2 regions of the Vibrio aestuarianus genome follow, and region 2 is predicted to be linked to the other one. Evidence: riboswitches for the same ligand, from Rfam matches in the RefSeq annotation. Region 2 holds a riboswitch; the other holds the start of a gene.
What was found. A riboswitch is a leader RNA that binds a small molecule or an ion and turns the genes downstream of it on or off. The one in region 2 is predicted to bind lysine.
Positions count from the first base shown of each region.

Region 1: it holds a riboswitch for lysine, as region 2 does, so the genes downstream of both, lysC (lysine-sensitive aspartokinase 3) here and MCT08_RS09870 (Na+/H+ antiporter NhaC family protein) in region 2, are expected to answer to the same signal.

Region 1 is NZ_JAKNYQ010000001.1:3,016,554-3,024,849, forward strand. It holds gene uvrA (excinuclease ABC subunit UvrA) at 1-1,912, shown strand, start outside; gene MCT08_RS13750 (PglL family O-oligosaccharyltransferase) at 1,983-3,755, shown strand; gene MCT08_RS13755 (pyridoxal-phosphate-dependent aminotransferase family protein) at 3,810-4,931, opposite strand; lysine riboswitch at 5,110-5,285, shown strand; gene lysC (lysine-sensitive aspartokinase 3) at 5,391-6,743, shown strand; gene metH (methionine synthase) at 6,821-8,296, opposite strand, start outside.
Region 2 is NZ_JAKNYQ010000001.1:2,140,406-2,148,701, forward strand. It holds gene hisD (histidinol dehydrogenase) at 1-483, opposite strand, end outside; gene hisG (ATP phosphoribosyltransferase) at 489-1,385, opposite strand; His leader region at 1,442-1,578, opposite strand; gene MCT08_RS09870 (Na+/H+ antiporter NhaC family protein) at 1,768-3,363, opposite strand; lysine riboswitch at 3,480-3,663, opposite strand; gene MCT08_RS09875 (H-NS histone family protein) at 4,082-4,495, shown strand; gene MCT08_RS09880 (inosine/guanosine kinase) at 4,552-5,856, opposite strand; gene MCT08_RS09885 (hypothetical protein) at 5,959-6,228, opposite strand; gene mnmA (tRNA 2-thiouridine(34) synthase MnmA) at 6,518-7,639, shown strand; gene hflD (high frequency lysogenization protein HflD) at 7,659-8,276, shown strand.

The sequences.
Region 1 (8,296 bases), 880 kb from region 2:
AGCCATTCGCGGATGGGATCAAAAAAACTATTACTACTTCCAAATGCTCACCTCACTTGCAACACATTATGATTTTGACTTGCATGTGCCATTCAACAAATTACCGAAAAAAGTCCAAGAGATCATTTTAAAAGGATCTGGCAGAACTGAAATCGAGTTTAATTATATCAATGACCGTGGCGACATTCGTGTTAAACGCCACCCATTTGAAGGGATTCTTAATACCCTTGAGCGCCGTTACCGTGATACAGAATCAAATTCAGTGCGTGAAGATTTGGTGAAATACATTTCAACCAAACCATGCACCAGTTGTGATGGTACACGCCTACGTGTTGAGGCTCGCAATGTGTTTATCAACGATACGGCACTACCTGAAGTGGTTGAGCTTAGTATCGCCGACGCGCTGCAGTTCTTCCAAACCCTAGCGCTGACTGGGCAAAAAGCACAAATTGCTGAAAAGGTGATGAAAGAGATCAATGATCGCTTACACTTCTTGGTCAACGTAGGGCTTAACTACCTAAACCTCTCTCGCAGCGCAGAAACGCTCTCGGGCGGTGAAGCCCAACGTATTCGACTCGCAAGTCAAATTGGTGCTGGCTTAGTCGGTGTAATGTACGTTTTAGATGAACCGTCAATTGGTCTCCACCAGCGTGATAACGAACGGCTATTGAAAACATTGACCCATCTGCGCGATCTCGGCAATACCGTACTGGTTGTGGAACATGATGAAGACGCAATCCGTATGGCTGACCATGTCATCGATATTGGTCCAGGAGCTGGTGTTCATGGGGGGCAAGTAGTAGCGGAAGGAAATGTCGACCAAATCATTGCTAACCCTAACTCGCTCACTGGTCAGTATCTCAGCGGTGTAAAAGAAATTGCCATCCCTCAGCAACGTACTCCAAGAGATCCAAAGAAAACCGTTGAGCTTATTGGTGCATCAGGCAATAACTTGAAAGATGTCGATTTATCGATACCTGTCGGTTTATTTAGTTGTATCACTGGTGTTTCTGGTTCTGGTAAATCCACCCTCATCAATGACACATTTTTTAAGATTGCTCATACCGCTTTAAATGGTGCAACTACTGCTACACCAGCCCCCTATAAGAAAATAAAAGGGTTGGAACATTTTGATAAGGTTATTGATATCGACCAAAGCCCAATAGGCAGAACACCGCGCTCAAATCCAGCGACCTACACAGGCATTTTTACACCAATTCGTGAGCTATTTTCCGGAACTCAAGAATCACGATCTCGTGGTTATAAACCGGGCCGCTTTAGTTTCAACGTGCGTGGTGGTCGCTGCGAAGCTTGTCAAGGTGATGGTGTTATCAAAGTAGAAATGCATTTCTTACCTGATGTTTACGTCCCTTGCGATGTATGTAAAGGCAAACGCTATAACCGTGAAACGCTAGAAGTACGCTACAAAGGCAAAGCGATTGATGAAGTACTCGAAATGACGGTAGAAGATGCGTATCAATTCTTTGAACCAGTTCCCGTCATTGCGCGTAAGCTAAAAACATTAATTGATGTCGGCTTATCCTATATTCGTCTCGGGCAAGCGGCCACAACCCTATCTGGAGGGGAAGCACAACGAGTCAAGCTAGCTCGTGAGTTATCTAAACGTGATACCGGTAAAACCTTGTACATCTTAGATGAACCAACAACAGGTCTTCACTTCCACGATATCCAACAACTGTTGATTGTCCTGCACCGCCTACGTGACCATGGTAATACCGTGGTGGTGATTGAGCACAATTTAGATGTAGTGAAAACCGCAGACTGGATCATTGATTTAGGGCCAGAAGGTGGTCAAGGTGGTGGCCAAATTATTGCCCAAGGGACTCCAGAAGATGTTGCACAGGTCGACATATCTCACACAGCTCGCTTTCTTAAGCCTATGTTGAAATAGAAAAAAACGGTAGAGTAGAGAAACCAGCACTCACGATGGCTGGTTTCTTTTCAACTGGAACGTGAGACCTATGGCTACATTGCATCTAAGCGGTACGCAGCTTGAGAACCAAGCACCAGCAATCCCTTTAAATAAACCTTTTTTATTTTCGATTAGCATCATCTATTTACTGGCGATGCATTTTTTTATGCCTAACCCTGGTGGTTCAGGTTTAGCGCTATCTTTTAACCCAACGACTTGGTTAACGCTGAGCATCACGCTCTCATTGGGTTTATATCAACTAGCTTCTAACCGTCGGCTACGTTATTCCAAATTAACTATCGGCTTGTTGATTAGCTGCATCATTATGACCATTCCACTGCTTTACACCAATGCGTCACTGGAACTGTCAGTCAGCCGCTTGGTAGGGCTATGGTGCGGGCTATTGCTTTTTGTCTTACTACAACAATTCCGTTTTAGTAACAAACATAAACAGCGATTACTGTGGTTTATTGTATTAGGCGTGTTGATTGAAGCTCTGTTTGGTTTCTATCAGTATTTTCTATTGCAACCAAATAACCTATTTGGTTATAACACTGAGGTAAATCGGCCTTACGGCATTTTTCAACAACCTAATGTCATGGCAAGTTTCCTTGCTACTGGCTTGGTGATTTCCGGTTACCTGCTTGCTCGCCAACCAAAAAAATACAATCAACAATTAAGCGCTGTAAGCCTTTTATATTTCACTCCGCTTTTAACCGCACCGTTATTGGTCGTACTAGCCTCTCGTACTGGCTGGCTTGGTGCAATATTAGGGATTATGTTCGTTCTCCCTTACCTATTTCGATTCTCGACGCCAAAACGCTTTTGGGGATGGAGTGCTGCAACATTAATCGGTATCTTGCTCGGTATTGCTGCAATGTATACTCAGGGAAGCGATGGGTTTGTTAGCAATAAAGCCGATCTAGAAAGCCCTCGCCGTTACACCTTTCCTCAAACGCTCGACATGATCATTGAAAAGCCATTTACAGGTTACGGCTACGGCAAGTTTGAAGCGGAGTATTTGCTTTATACCGCAAGACAACATCAGCTAAATTCGAGTTATCATCCGGGGCTCCATTCCATGGATCACCCACACAATGAATTATTGTTGTGGGGGGTCGAAGGCGGGTTACTGCCCGTTATCGGAATATTATTGGCGATTGCCTTCGTAATGATGAGGATATATTCAGCCAAGAAAGGAACAAGGCTCGCAATGTTTGCCTTGTTTATTCCTATCGTCTTACACAGCCAACTGGAATATCCGTTTTATCACTCGGCGGTGCATTGGATAACCTTTATTATCTTGCTTTTTTGGGTTGATCAACGTGTTGCCAAATATAAATACGCACCATTTAGCTCGGTGAGTAAGTCATTACTGAGGGTCATAAGTTTAGTGGCTCCTGTACTGACGGGTTTTTACATGGTGAGTGCACTGCACACTAACCATGTACTCACTCAGTTTGAAAAATCTCAACCACCAAACCCTGATATCTTACAGAAGGTCACCAATCCTGTAGTGTGGAGAAATCGCTTTGATTGGGATGTGTATAGCACCTATCTCAATATTGGTTTATACACTCAAGACCCCGAATTTATAACGCCTTATATAGATTGGTCATTAGAGATCATTAAGCACCAACCTCGGCCTACCTTCTACAGTAATTTGGTGATTGCTTACCAAGGCATTGGCGATGATAGTCGTGCCGAGCAAATTCGCTCTGAGGCCCAATTTCTATTTCCCGACATAGATTTTAGTACCGTGCAATATATTCGACCATCTAGTGCTGCTTCAAGTAGTGTGCAAGCAACGGCTACTGAATAATTGCCTAACTATGACCAGTAGAGTAACCATTAAGGCTGCTCTACTGGTTTTATTCTACTCAGTTAAAGACTCTTCTAACGCCCGCAAACACAAGGCTATATTTTCTCTACGAGCCCCATAGCCCATTAAGCCAATACGCCAAGCTTTACCCGCAAGAGCGCCTAAACCAGCGCCAATTTCCAAATTATATTCACTGAGTAAGTGGGAGCGAACCTTCGCATCATCAACACCTTGAGGAATATATACCGCATTAAGTTGCGGCAACCGACTTTGCTCTGGCACCACAAAGTTAAAGCCAAGTTTCTCTAAGCCTTGCTTTAACTTTTCATGCATATCACGATGACGAGACCAAGCTTTCTCTAGTCCTTCATTTTTTAGCATTAGCAGCGCTTCGTGTAGCGCATATAAGCTGTTGACTGGTGCGGTGTGATGATAACTGCGTTTACCTTCACCACTCCAATAGCCGAGCACCAAGCTTTGGTCTAAAAACCAACTTTGTACAGGTGTCGTGCGTGATTGAATTTTCTCAATCGCTTGAGCGGAAAAAGTCAACGGCGATAAGCCTGGGGGACAAGATAGACATTTCTGGCTACCAGAATAAACGGCATCTAACTGCCATTTATCGACATAAAGTGGCACACCGCCTAGAGATGTTACCGCATCTACAATACTCAACATGTTATTTTGCTTAGCCAACTGACCTAACGCTTGTGCATCACTCAATGCCCCGGTTGATGTCTCCGCATGCACAAATGCCAATATTTTTGCATCGGGGTTCACCTTGATCGCTTGTTCTACTTTATCAACCGAAACTGGCATCCCCCATTCATCATCAACCAACACGACTTCCCCGCCGCAACGAATGACATTTTCTCGCATTCGCTCACCAAACACACCATTGCGGCAGACAATGACTTTATCACCGGGTTCTATTAAATTGACGAAACACGCTTCCATACCAGCACTGCCTGGCGCAGAAACTGCTATCGTGAATTCATTTTGCGTTTGAAATGCATATTTAAGTAGCTGTTTGAGCTCATCCATCATCTGAATAAATAACGGGTCTAAGTGACCAACGGTTGGACGACTTAGTGCTTGCAATACTTGTGGGTAAATATCTGAAGGACCAGGTCCCATCAAGATCCGTTGTGGTGGGTTGAAACTGGTAATGGACATAATTGCTCCTTGCTTGCGGCCAAATGTGGAAAACCAGAGTAAAGCAAAAATCACCTAGCAACAATTCGACAGAAGTCTAGAGGTCAAACCAGTGTCACAATCTGGTTAATTTTATTTTACATTTGAACTTAATTAGCAATTGACATTAATAGTTCAAAAACGTTCAATGAATGAGCTATCTAGCAGAAGAGGAGCACTGCCCAGGCAGATGTTTTGTGGAGCCTCAACTCCAAAACAAAGCATTGATGGGGAGCAGTGCCGAGATGAACCAAGGTTGTGGATTTGGTTTGTCGGTTGAATGGGCTGAATCCCTTCAACTGTCATTAGCCGCGCTGATGAAGAGCTTCTGAGGTAAACCAATCAAAAACACCTCTTTATATGCTCTAGAAATTTCTCTTCAAACATTGGACGTTGGAACACCAACACATTTTTATTTTAGGAAGTCGTGGGAGAAATGCTGTGAGCACATTCAATGTAGCCAAGTTTGGCGGAACAAGTGTAGCTAACTTTGAAGCAATGAGCCGTTGTGCTGCTGTTATCGAAAATAATCCAAATACAAAATTAGTGGTTAGCAGTGCATGCTCTGGTGTCACTAATTTGTTAGTTGAGTTAGCCTGTGGGGTTCAAGATGCAGAGCAACGTTTGGCGATCATCAAACAGTTAGCCGATATCCATCATGCCATCATCGATCAACTAGCCCAACCAGCTCAAGTTGAAAAAGAAGTACATTCAATTTTAGATATGGTTGCTAGCGTTGCAGAAGCTGCCTCTTTTCAATCAAGTAAAAAATTGACTGACCATCTCGTTGCGTGCGGCGAATTAATGTCGACCTTTATTCTTACCCAATTGATGCGTGAACGAGGTATGGAAGCGGTGCGTTTTGATATCCGCGAGATCTTGCGCACCGATGATCATTACGGTCGTGCTGAGCCTCAGTTAGAGCAAATAGCATTACTTGCTAAACAAAAATTAACGCCATTATGTCAACAGCACGTAGTGGTAACGCAAGGCTTCATTGGTTCTGATGAACAAGGAAACACGACCACTCTTGGCCGTGGTGGTAGTGATTATTCAGCCGCTTTAATTGCAGAAGCAGTCCAAGCGTCAGGTTTAGAAATTTGGACCGATGTACCTGGCATTTATACTACCGACCCTCGCATTGCGCCTAATGCTGCACCGATTGCTGAAATCAGTTTTAGTGAAGCGTCTGAAATGGCGAATTTCGGTGCCAAAATTCTCCACCCCTCAACATTGTTACCGGCATTACGACATGACATTCCTGTATTTGTAGGTTCATCGAAAGAGCCAGAAAAAGGTGGAACTTGGATTCGCAAACGTGTCGAAAGCTCGCCACTTTTTAGAGCCTTGACCTTACGCGGCAACCAAACCATGGTCACACTGCGTAGCGCTAGCATGTTCCATGCTTATGGCTTTTTGTCGAAAGTGTTCGAGATTTTAGCCAAACACAAAATTTCAGTGGATCTGATTACCACTTCTGAAATCAGCGTCTCCTTAACATTAGACAAAACCGATACTTCCGGGGGTTCACCAGAATTACCACAAGCTGTTCGTCAAGAATTGGAAGAATTATGCACTGTCGATGTTGAACATAACTTAAGTTTAATCGCACTGATAGGCAATAACATGAGTAATACCAAAGGTTACGCCAAGCAGGTATTTAGCACGTTAGAAGACTTCAACATGCGTATGATTTGCTACGGTGCAAGTCCGCATAACTTATGTTTCTTGCTGCATGAATCGGTATCAAAAGCCGCTATTCAAAAACTGCACCAAGAGCTGTTTGAGCAATAACCTAAAGTGCTTTGCTCAATAATTTGAGTGCCACAAAAAAACAGAGGTTGGATATTCCAACCTCTTTCTTTTTTACCTTAATCTAAATTAGGCCCTAACCATTTTTCTGCTTCTTGCTCGCTCCAGCCTTTACGCTGCGCATAATCTTGCATTTGATCTTGCTGTATTTGTGCGATGGCAAAATAACGAGAATCAGGATGCGAGAAATACCAACCAGATACCGAAGCCCCTGGCCACATGGCATAACTGGTGGTTAACGACATATCAATCGCTTGCTCAACATTGAGCATTTCCCATAAAGTTCCTTTCTCTGTATGTTCAGGACACGCTGGATAACCCGGAGCTGGGCGAATACCTTGATACTTTTCACGAATCAATTCGTCATTCGATAAGTTTTCATCTGTGGCATAACCCCAAATATCTTTACGAACTTGCAGGTGTAAATACTCAGCAAAAGCTTCCGCTAAACGATCCGCTACGGCTTGGATCATAATCGCGTTGTAATCATCACCATTTGCTTTGTATTGATCGGCCAACTCACGCTCACCGATACCACCAGTAACCGCAAACGCACCGATCCAATCTTTCTTGCCTGATTCTTTAGGTGCTATGTAATCAGATAGGCAGTAGTTAAATCCTTTCGGCTTCTCCGTTTGTTGACGCAAATTATGCAAAACATGAGCAACCTCAGTACGGGACTCATCACTGTAAACTTCGATATCATCGCCAATACTGGCCGCAGGAAATAAGGCGCACATGCCACGAGCTTCGAGTAAACCTTCTCGCTCGACACGATCAAGTAACTCGTTGGCATCCTTAAACAAACGCAGAGCTTCTTCACCCACCTCTTCATGATCAAAAATTGCCGGGTACTTACCCATCAACGACCATGTCATAAAGAACGGAGTCCAATCGATATACTGCCGTAACGTCGAAACATCAAAATCATTAAACACATGTACACCAGGTTTAAGTGGCACTGGTGGTGTATAGCTATCCCAATTAATCGCGACTTTGTTAGCGCGAGCCATCTCTAAGGTGACAGGTTTAGTACGCGGACGCTTACGAGCGTGTTGGTCACGCACAACGTCATAATCAGCCTGAAGCTTTTCAACAAAAGCTGGCTTTTGTGTCTCAGACAGTAGCGCCGAACAGACCCCAACTGCACGTGAAGCATTGTTTACATATACCACCGGATGTTGGTAATTTTGTTCTATCTTCACGGCAGTATGCGCTTTCGATGTGGTTGCACCACCAATCAAAAGTGGTAAATCAAAACCCTGACGTTCCATTTCTTTCGCGACATGGACCATTTCATCCAATGACGGTGTAATAAGGCCAGATAAACCAATAATATCAACGTTCTCTTCTTTGGCTACTTTGAGTATTTTCTCGCACGGCACCATCACCCCAAGGTCAATAATTTCGTAGTTATTACATTGCAATACCACACCAACAATATTCTTACCGATGTCATGCACATCACCTTTTACGGTTGCGAGTAGAATTTTACCGTTGGTTGAACCTGCTTGTTTCAATGCATTGATGTAAGG
Region 2 (8,296 bases):
CGGTGGCGGTGAACAAAGCACGACTTTTCGACAACCTGCGATTTGAGCAGGAACACCCAGCATCAAAACCGTAGAAGGAAGTGGTGCGCTGCCACCTGGAATGTATAATCCGACAGTATTGATAGGACGCGTTACTTGCTCGCAGACAACACCGGGTTGCGTTTCGACTTTGATGGGCTGTGGGCGCTGCGCTTTGTGAAACTTAGCAATATTGGCATAAGCCTGCTCTAATGCTTGCTTCATTTTGTCAGACAAGCGCTCTGAAGCCGCGTCTATCTCTTCGCTCGACACTCGAATTGAGCTCGGTTTTACACGGTCAAACTTCTCTGTTAGCTCCAATAATGCCGCATCACCGTCGGCTTTCACTTTAGCGATCACCTCATTCACTGCAGCGGTAATGTTTACACCTTCGGCAATGGCTGGACGCTCCAAAATCGAATCTTGTTGAGTTTCACTCAATGATTGCCAAACAACTGTTCTCATCGTGGTTACTCCATCATCTTATCGATAGGTAGCACTAGAATGGAGCTTGCACCTAGCGCTTTAAGACGCTCCATCGTTTCCCAAAATAAATTCTCAGTGCTCACGACATGAACTGCCACGCGGTTTTTCTCTGCAGACAGAGGAAGAACCGTCGGGTCCTCAGCGCCAGGAAGAAGATCTTTGATTGCTTCTAATTGATCAACAGGAGCATGTAGCATGATGTATTTCGATTCTTTGGCTTGAATCACGCCTTGCATACGCGTCAGTAAACGTGCGATCAGTGCTTGTTTGTCTTCCGTGAATTCACCTTGACGTTGAATAAGTGTCGCTTTGGATTGGAAAATTACCTCGGCTTCTTTAAGACCATTAGCTTCTAATGTTGCACCCGTTGAAACCAAGTCTGCAATCGCGTCAGCCAAGCCAGCACGAGGAGCGACTTCAACTGAGCCTGTTAGCACACAGGTACTGAAATCAATGCCCTGCTTGTCCATATAGGCTTTCAGAAGCTGCGGGTAAGTCGTGGCAATGCGTTTGCCGGCTAAATCTTGAGGACAGTTATATTGCTCATCTTTGTTAATCGCAATAGATAAACGACAACCACCAAAATCAAGGCGACGTAGTGGTACAAATTCGCTTGGCTTGTTTTGTGATAGACGCTCTAAACGAACCTCTTCTAATTCGTTTTCACCGATAAAACCCAGATCAACGACACCGTCCATTACCAATCCTGGAATATCGTCATCACGTACAAGTAACAAATCAATTGGCATATTCATTGAGTGAACCACTAAACGCTCACCCATGATGTTAAATTTCACACCACATTTTTTCAGTAAGTCTTGGCACTCTTTACTCAAGCGACCTTTTTTCTGGATTGCGATTCTTAAGCGTTGTGTTTGCATGACGATTTCCCTATGTACAATTTATTGAATTTATTTGAATTTTAATTAAGCCGAAAATGAAAAAACCCTCGGGAGATTTGTGGTCTCCCGAGGGTTTTAATCTAAATGCTTTGACTTAACCACCGAGAGTTTCCTGCCTCCCGGGTATGCGTACACCTCCCCGAAAGATTATTTAGGGTGATGATGGTGATGAATGTTCATTACAAAATTACGCATACTTATGAGCCCTTGATTGGCTTACTGTCTTGCATCCACACTAACTAAGCCAGTCTGTTTTTTCAACCAAAAATTTAGTTTTTTTTCATCTTTCGTAAAAATACTAGTTAACACATTAAAAAAGGGAAGTTTTACCTTCCCCTTTATTAATTTTTCATATTAAAAACTATGCATTTTCATAATTCGTAATTTTTGAACGAGATAAAGATGCAAGCACTAAACATACAACCACAAAGGCAACCGAAGCGGCACTAAAGGAGATCAGTACCGACGCCGTCATACCTAACACGACAAAACCGACACAAGAAACCAAGGCGGTTGCTAAAGCGTAAGGAAGCTGTGTGGATACATGGTCAATATGATTACAACGAGCACCTGTGGATGACAAAATTGTGGTGTCAGAAATCGGTGAGCAGTGGTCACCAAACACAGAACCCGCAAGTACAGCACTTAGCATAGGTAGCATAAGCGCAATGTCTGTAGCTCCCGCCATGTCACCCGCTATCGGTAACATAATACCAAACGTACCCCAAGAGGTACCTGTAGAGAATGCCATCAGACCTGAAAGCAAAAACAAAATAACAGGCAACCAGTGAGGATTGATGTTGCCTTGAACAAGTGAAGACATGTAAGCGCCAGTCTTCATATCACCAATTACAGAACCGATCGTCCAAGCGAAAACCAAAATTAGAATGGCACCAAACATAGACTTAGCACCAATCCACAATGTTTTCACAACATCAATCATTGGTAACTGTTGCTTAAATACAGTAAAGAGTGCCATTGCCAAGCCGACTAAACCGCCATAAATAAGCGAAGTGCCTACATCTGTATTTTCAAATGCACCAAACAAGTCAAAGGCTTTGCCATCGGCAGCCAATGATTGACCACCTGTGTATAACATCGCTGAAATAGTGGCAATAATAAGAAGTACAATTGGCAAAATAAGGTCAGAAACTTTGCCGTGTTCGCTTTCTTTGATGTCTAGCTCTTCATTTAAATCATGAGCTTGCTGGCTATCATTGTCATCATCAAAGCCACGACCTTGGGAAGCTTCCATTTCGTGTTTGCGCATTTGGCCAACATCCAACTGGAACCAAACCACAGCAAACACCATCAGCAAAGCGAAAATAGCGTAAAAATTCATTGGCACTAGACGGATGTATGCACCCAGCGCTGAATATTCAGTGATACCATGAGAAACAAGAATGCCACCAATGATAGTCATGATATAAGCACCCCAACTCGAAGCTGGCATCACAACACACATCGGTGCTGCAGTTGAATCTAGAATATAGGCAAGCTTGGCACGAGAAACATAAAAACGGTCAGTAACAGGGCGAGAAATTGAGCCTACTGCCAAGCTATTAAAATAGTCGTCAACGAAAATAAACACACCCAAAAATGCAGCAAGCAATTTTGAACCGCGTTTGCTTTTGACTCGTACCTGCGCCCATTCAGCGAAAGCACGGGTACCACCAGACAATGTCAGCAACGCTGTCATCATGCCTAATAAGAGTAAAAATCCGACAATACTCATATTCCAAGTATTGAGACCACCATCTTCCACAAACACACTAGCTACTTTAGTTACAACGTAGCTGCTACCATCGACTACCGAGTAATTGGTGAGTAGTAACGCGCCTAGCAAAATGCCGACACCAAGCGACACCAGAACACGGCGGGTAATAACGGCTAAACTCAACGCCACTAATGGCGGTAATAGCGATAAGGGAGATGATGCAAAATCGATTAAATTCATGATCTTCAAAAACCAGTAAGTAAATGGTCAGAGATCTACTGCAGACAAATTACGAGAAATCATTTCAACGCAATTAATGTTGAACTAAGCGAAAGGGAAGCGAACACTTCACCCAACCCTACAGTAGCGCTCCATAGTTTAACAAAATAATAGACTATGGCAGTGTTGTTCCTATTCGAATACAACCCCAGCGAGTAGTTTTAATATACACACTCACTTCGGCGACAAAACCTTTCACTTCTGCTCATTGGTATCACCCCAGCAAAAGTTACTAATTCCTATCGCGCCTCTACGTCAAAGAAAGTACAAAAAACCATTGTTAAGTCATTTTAACAACGATTCATTCCTTACTTCGCTTTAGGTGGTTGTCATTGTACTTAACAACAAACTCATTGCAACAGATGATCCAGTTTAAATTGGATCATTTCAGATCACACTGATAAGCAAGTGTTGATACTATTTTCATAAGTCGATGCAAGGTATATCACGAAGATATAATAAGAAAACAAATTTATCAGCGACTGAAAATAACATTGATAATCTTGTAATACCTGCTACTTAAGTATGAAACTGAAGAATCATTGGCTAGTTTCATATTTTTTGTAAAAAACAATTTCCAATAAGTTTTTTTATTAATATTCTGAACTTAATATTGTAAGAAAAATTTCCTCAGTTTATTATTACCTTGTCGACTAAATTAAATCTTATAGGAATAGTCATGTCTGAATTAACAAAAACTCTACTAAATATCCGTAGCCTACGCGCTTTCTCTCGTGAACTAACTCTTGAGCAACTTGAAGAAGCTCTAGATAAATTAACGATTGTTGTACAAGAGCGTAGAGAATCAGAAGAGGAAGAACGTTCAGCTCGCGCTGAACAAGAAGCCAAACTTGCAGCTATTGCAGAACAAATTGCAAAAGATGGTATTGATGTTAGCGCATTAATTTCAGCACTTTCTGGTGAAACAAAAGGCAAAGTAAAAGCTCAAGGTAAACGCGCACCTCGCCCTGCAAAATATAAATATGTCGATAATAACGGCAATGAAAAAACGTGGACTGGTCAAGGCCGTACACCTTCTGCAATTCAAGAGCAACTTGATGCAGGTAAGTCTCTAGAAGAATTTGAGATTTAATTATCAATTAAATAAAAAGGCTCCCTATCGGAGCCTTTTTATTATCTGTAAGAACATTAGCGTTCCCAATATGCTTCTTCTAAACTGTCTTCGCGTTCAGGCAAACCACGAGATAAACGTGGAGAATGTTGCACTAACACTTCATAGCTCGCACGATTAGAATATTTACAGACTTGAGAAAATGATGAATAGGTTAAAAAGTCGTTCTGGTGCTTACTTGAATTAGGTACATTCTCTTTGTGATATTTATTGGCGGCCATATCATGCAATAAGGCCGATAAAGCCGCATCACCGGCACCATTCGTGTTTTTAATTTTTTCAGGTCCACCCATATAAGGTGCAATATGAGAATAAATACGGATTGGGTTTTCACAGCTTATTTTTGATGCTGGGCGGCTAAACTCGTAACGGTTAAATTCAGGAATCGAACCTGGCAATAGCGGCAATGACGTCTCTCGTTTTGCTGAATCTTCGGTATAACCGGCCATAAACAGTCCAACAGGACCTGCGGTACACAATACTAAATCAACCCAATCTAACGCTTTATTCGATGCAGCAAGCGGATCACTTTCACCGGTTAAAGCCTCTGCTTCATCTTCGTTCATAGCAACGACAGTGACATTATCACGCAAAAATTCTTGCCAATATTGAGGGTCGTCTTGAATAACAAATTTTGTCCCTAGTGTTAATACCACTGGTACATCGTATTTTTTGGCGTACTCAATCGCCTTCATTGTTGCATCAGGCATCGGATCGCCCTTTTTACAACGCACAAGATACGCCGTGATAACTAATGCCGAAGCACTACGAAATATTTTTTCAGGCACATTATCCGGGGTAAGTTGATTCATCTGCCCTTCGCTAATGGCAAAAGTACGCTCTCCATCTTCAGTAATTAGCGCAAAACAACGACCAATAGCGCCATCCACACCTTGTAAATAATTCAAATCCATACGACTTGATGTATTACATAGATAACGGTATCCATAACTGCCTATTTTTATATCCTGGCTCATGACCCCTAATAAGGTAGATCGATCATCGGCCAACACCGAATAATTGTGTAATGTATTACCTATAGTGCCACCGGCATACTCATTCGTAATTAAGTTATTTTCTTTTAGCTCGACATAAAGCGCTTCGGCTTTTTGATCATCAATAACTAATGAGTGCCCTTTACTAAGCCCATATTTATCAATTAGGTCTGTTGTTACTTTCGCTTCTATATCGACCAAGGTTTGGTCAATACCAATAATATGTGTACGCGACATCTTCTTATTTTCTTGTGATTGAATGACAAGAGGATCGCGAGCGTGAACAGGAAAGTAATGCTTGGATTTGCGTTGACCAGGAAATTTCATAACGTAAGTCTGAGTAAAGGGGTGAAGGATGCGCGATTCTACCGCGCACCCAATTGCGCGGCAACTAAGTCGGTTATAGCAAACGTTTGCTGATGGTTATTTTTATTCACCTTCCATGAAGCTGAGATCTGGTAGCATATCCAAATGCTCAGAATAACGTTTTAAATTGAATTCACCTTCATTTTTCATCACATCGAAAACTTCAATCGCTAGCGCACACGCCATTGATGCCACCGCATCTTCTCGGCTACTCCCTGTCATCATCAGACGCATTAATGTCTCTTTTACTTTGATTGGATTTCCTTCTGCGAGTTGATTTTCAACCGTTTCAATCAGAATCGCGTCATCCATTATTTGGTTTTCATCTTGCATGTTGCTGCCTTATATAAATCTAACTAATAGGTTGAAATTATTGGCAAACCATATGTGCCATTTCAAGTGATGTAAGTCATCACAGAAAACCCAACCCTATAAGAGAATATCGAGAATTTCATGCACTATGCCATAGGCAATTAGAGAACTCTAAAATTAATTTATCTTTAATACTGGTGGAAACTACAGCAATTAAGCGTAATAGAAGTGTGATTGCAGTCTCGGATCTGTCCCCACTAAAATCTTTCTGATAGAATCTGCATCCAAGTCAATTTAGTGGTATTTAGTAATGTCAGATAACCGCTGCGCAAACAGCCAAAAGAAAGTCATTGTCGGCATGTCCGGTGGTGTTGATTCCTCAGTTTCCGCGTATCTTCTTAAAGAGCAAGGTTACCAAGTTGAAGGCCTGTTCATGAAGAACTGGGAAGAAGACGACAATGAGGAATATTGTACGGCAGCAGAAGATCTCGCTGACGCACAGGCAGTTTGTGACAAACTAGGTATCCACCTGCACACGATTAACTTTGCCGCAGAATACTGGGATAACGTATTTGAGTATTTCCTCGCTGAATACAAAGCTGGGCGTACGCCTAACCCAGACATTCTTTGTAACAAAGAAATCAAGTTTAAAGCCTTCCTAGAATTTGCCGACGAAGTGCTTGATGCCGATTACATTGCTATGGGTCACTACGTGCGTCGCACCTTCCCTGAAGGCAATGAAAAACCACAAATGTTACGTGGGTTGGACAACAATAAAGACCAGAGCTATTTCCTTTATACGTTAAGTCACGAACAAGTTGCACGCAGCCTATTCCCTGTTGGTGATTTAGAAAAACCTGAAGTTCGCCGTATTGCTGAAGAACAAGATCTAATTACTGCGAAGAAAAAAGATTCAACTGGCATTTGTTTTATTGGCGAACGCAAATTTACTGATTTCTTATCTCGCTATTTACCTGCCCAGCCGGGTAAAATTGAAACGTCAGAAGGTAAAGTGATTGGTGAGCACCAAGGTTTGATGTATCACACTTTAGGTCAGCGTAAAGGGTTGCACATCGGTGGCCAAAAAGGCGGCGGTGGTAATGAAGACCCATGGTATGTCGCAGAGAAAGATCTGCAACGTAATGTTCTTATCGCGGTGCAAGGTGCTGATCACCCATTGCTTAAGTCTCAAGGTTTGATCGCATCACAATTACACTGGGTTGATCGTACGCCAATTACGGAACCATTGAGCTGCACAGTGAAAACACGTTATCGTCAAACGGATATTGCATGTACTATCATCCCTATTGATGATGACAATATAAAAGTTATTTTTGACGAGCCTCAAGTCGCCGTCACCCCGGGTCAATCTGCCGTTTTCTATAAAGACGATGTTTGTCTTGGTGGCGGAATTATTGAACAGCGCATTTAATTGATTTAGGAGTAATTACGTGGCTAACACCATTTATGACCGTACCATCGCATTTGCCGGTATCTGCCAAGCGGTTGCCTTAGTGCAACAAGTCGCGAAAAATGGTCACTGTGATTCAGACGCGTTTGAAACTTCTCTAACGGCTATTTTAAGCACTAACCCAAGTAATACTCTCGATGTTTTTGGCTCTGAGGCTAACCTTAAGGTTGGCCTTGAGTGCTTAGTCAAAGGTATTGATAGCACGCCTTCTGGCAGTGAGCTTACTCGTTACATCATTAGTCTAATGGCATTAGAACGTAAATTAGATGGTCGCCGAGATGCAATGTCACAACTTGGCGATCGGATCCAAACCGCCGAACGTCAAATCGAACATTTTGATTTGTTAGACGATCAGATGGTCAGCAATATAGCCAGTATTTATCTTGATGTCATTAGCCCTATTGGGCCGCGTATCCAAGTCACCGGCACCCCTACAGTATTACAACAAACTTCAACTCAGCACAAAGTACGAGCGCTGCTCCTTTCGGGGATCCGCTGCGCGGTATTGTGGCGCCAAGTTGGAGGAAAACGTCGCCATTTGATTTTCGGTCGTAAGAAAATGATCGAACAAGCACAAATACTTTTGGCGCGTATCTAGCTTCAATGCAAAGAATTCAC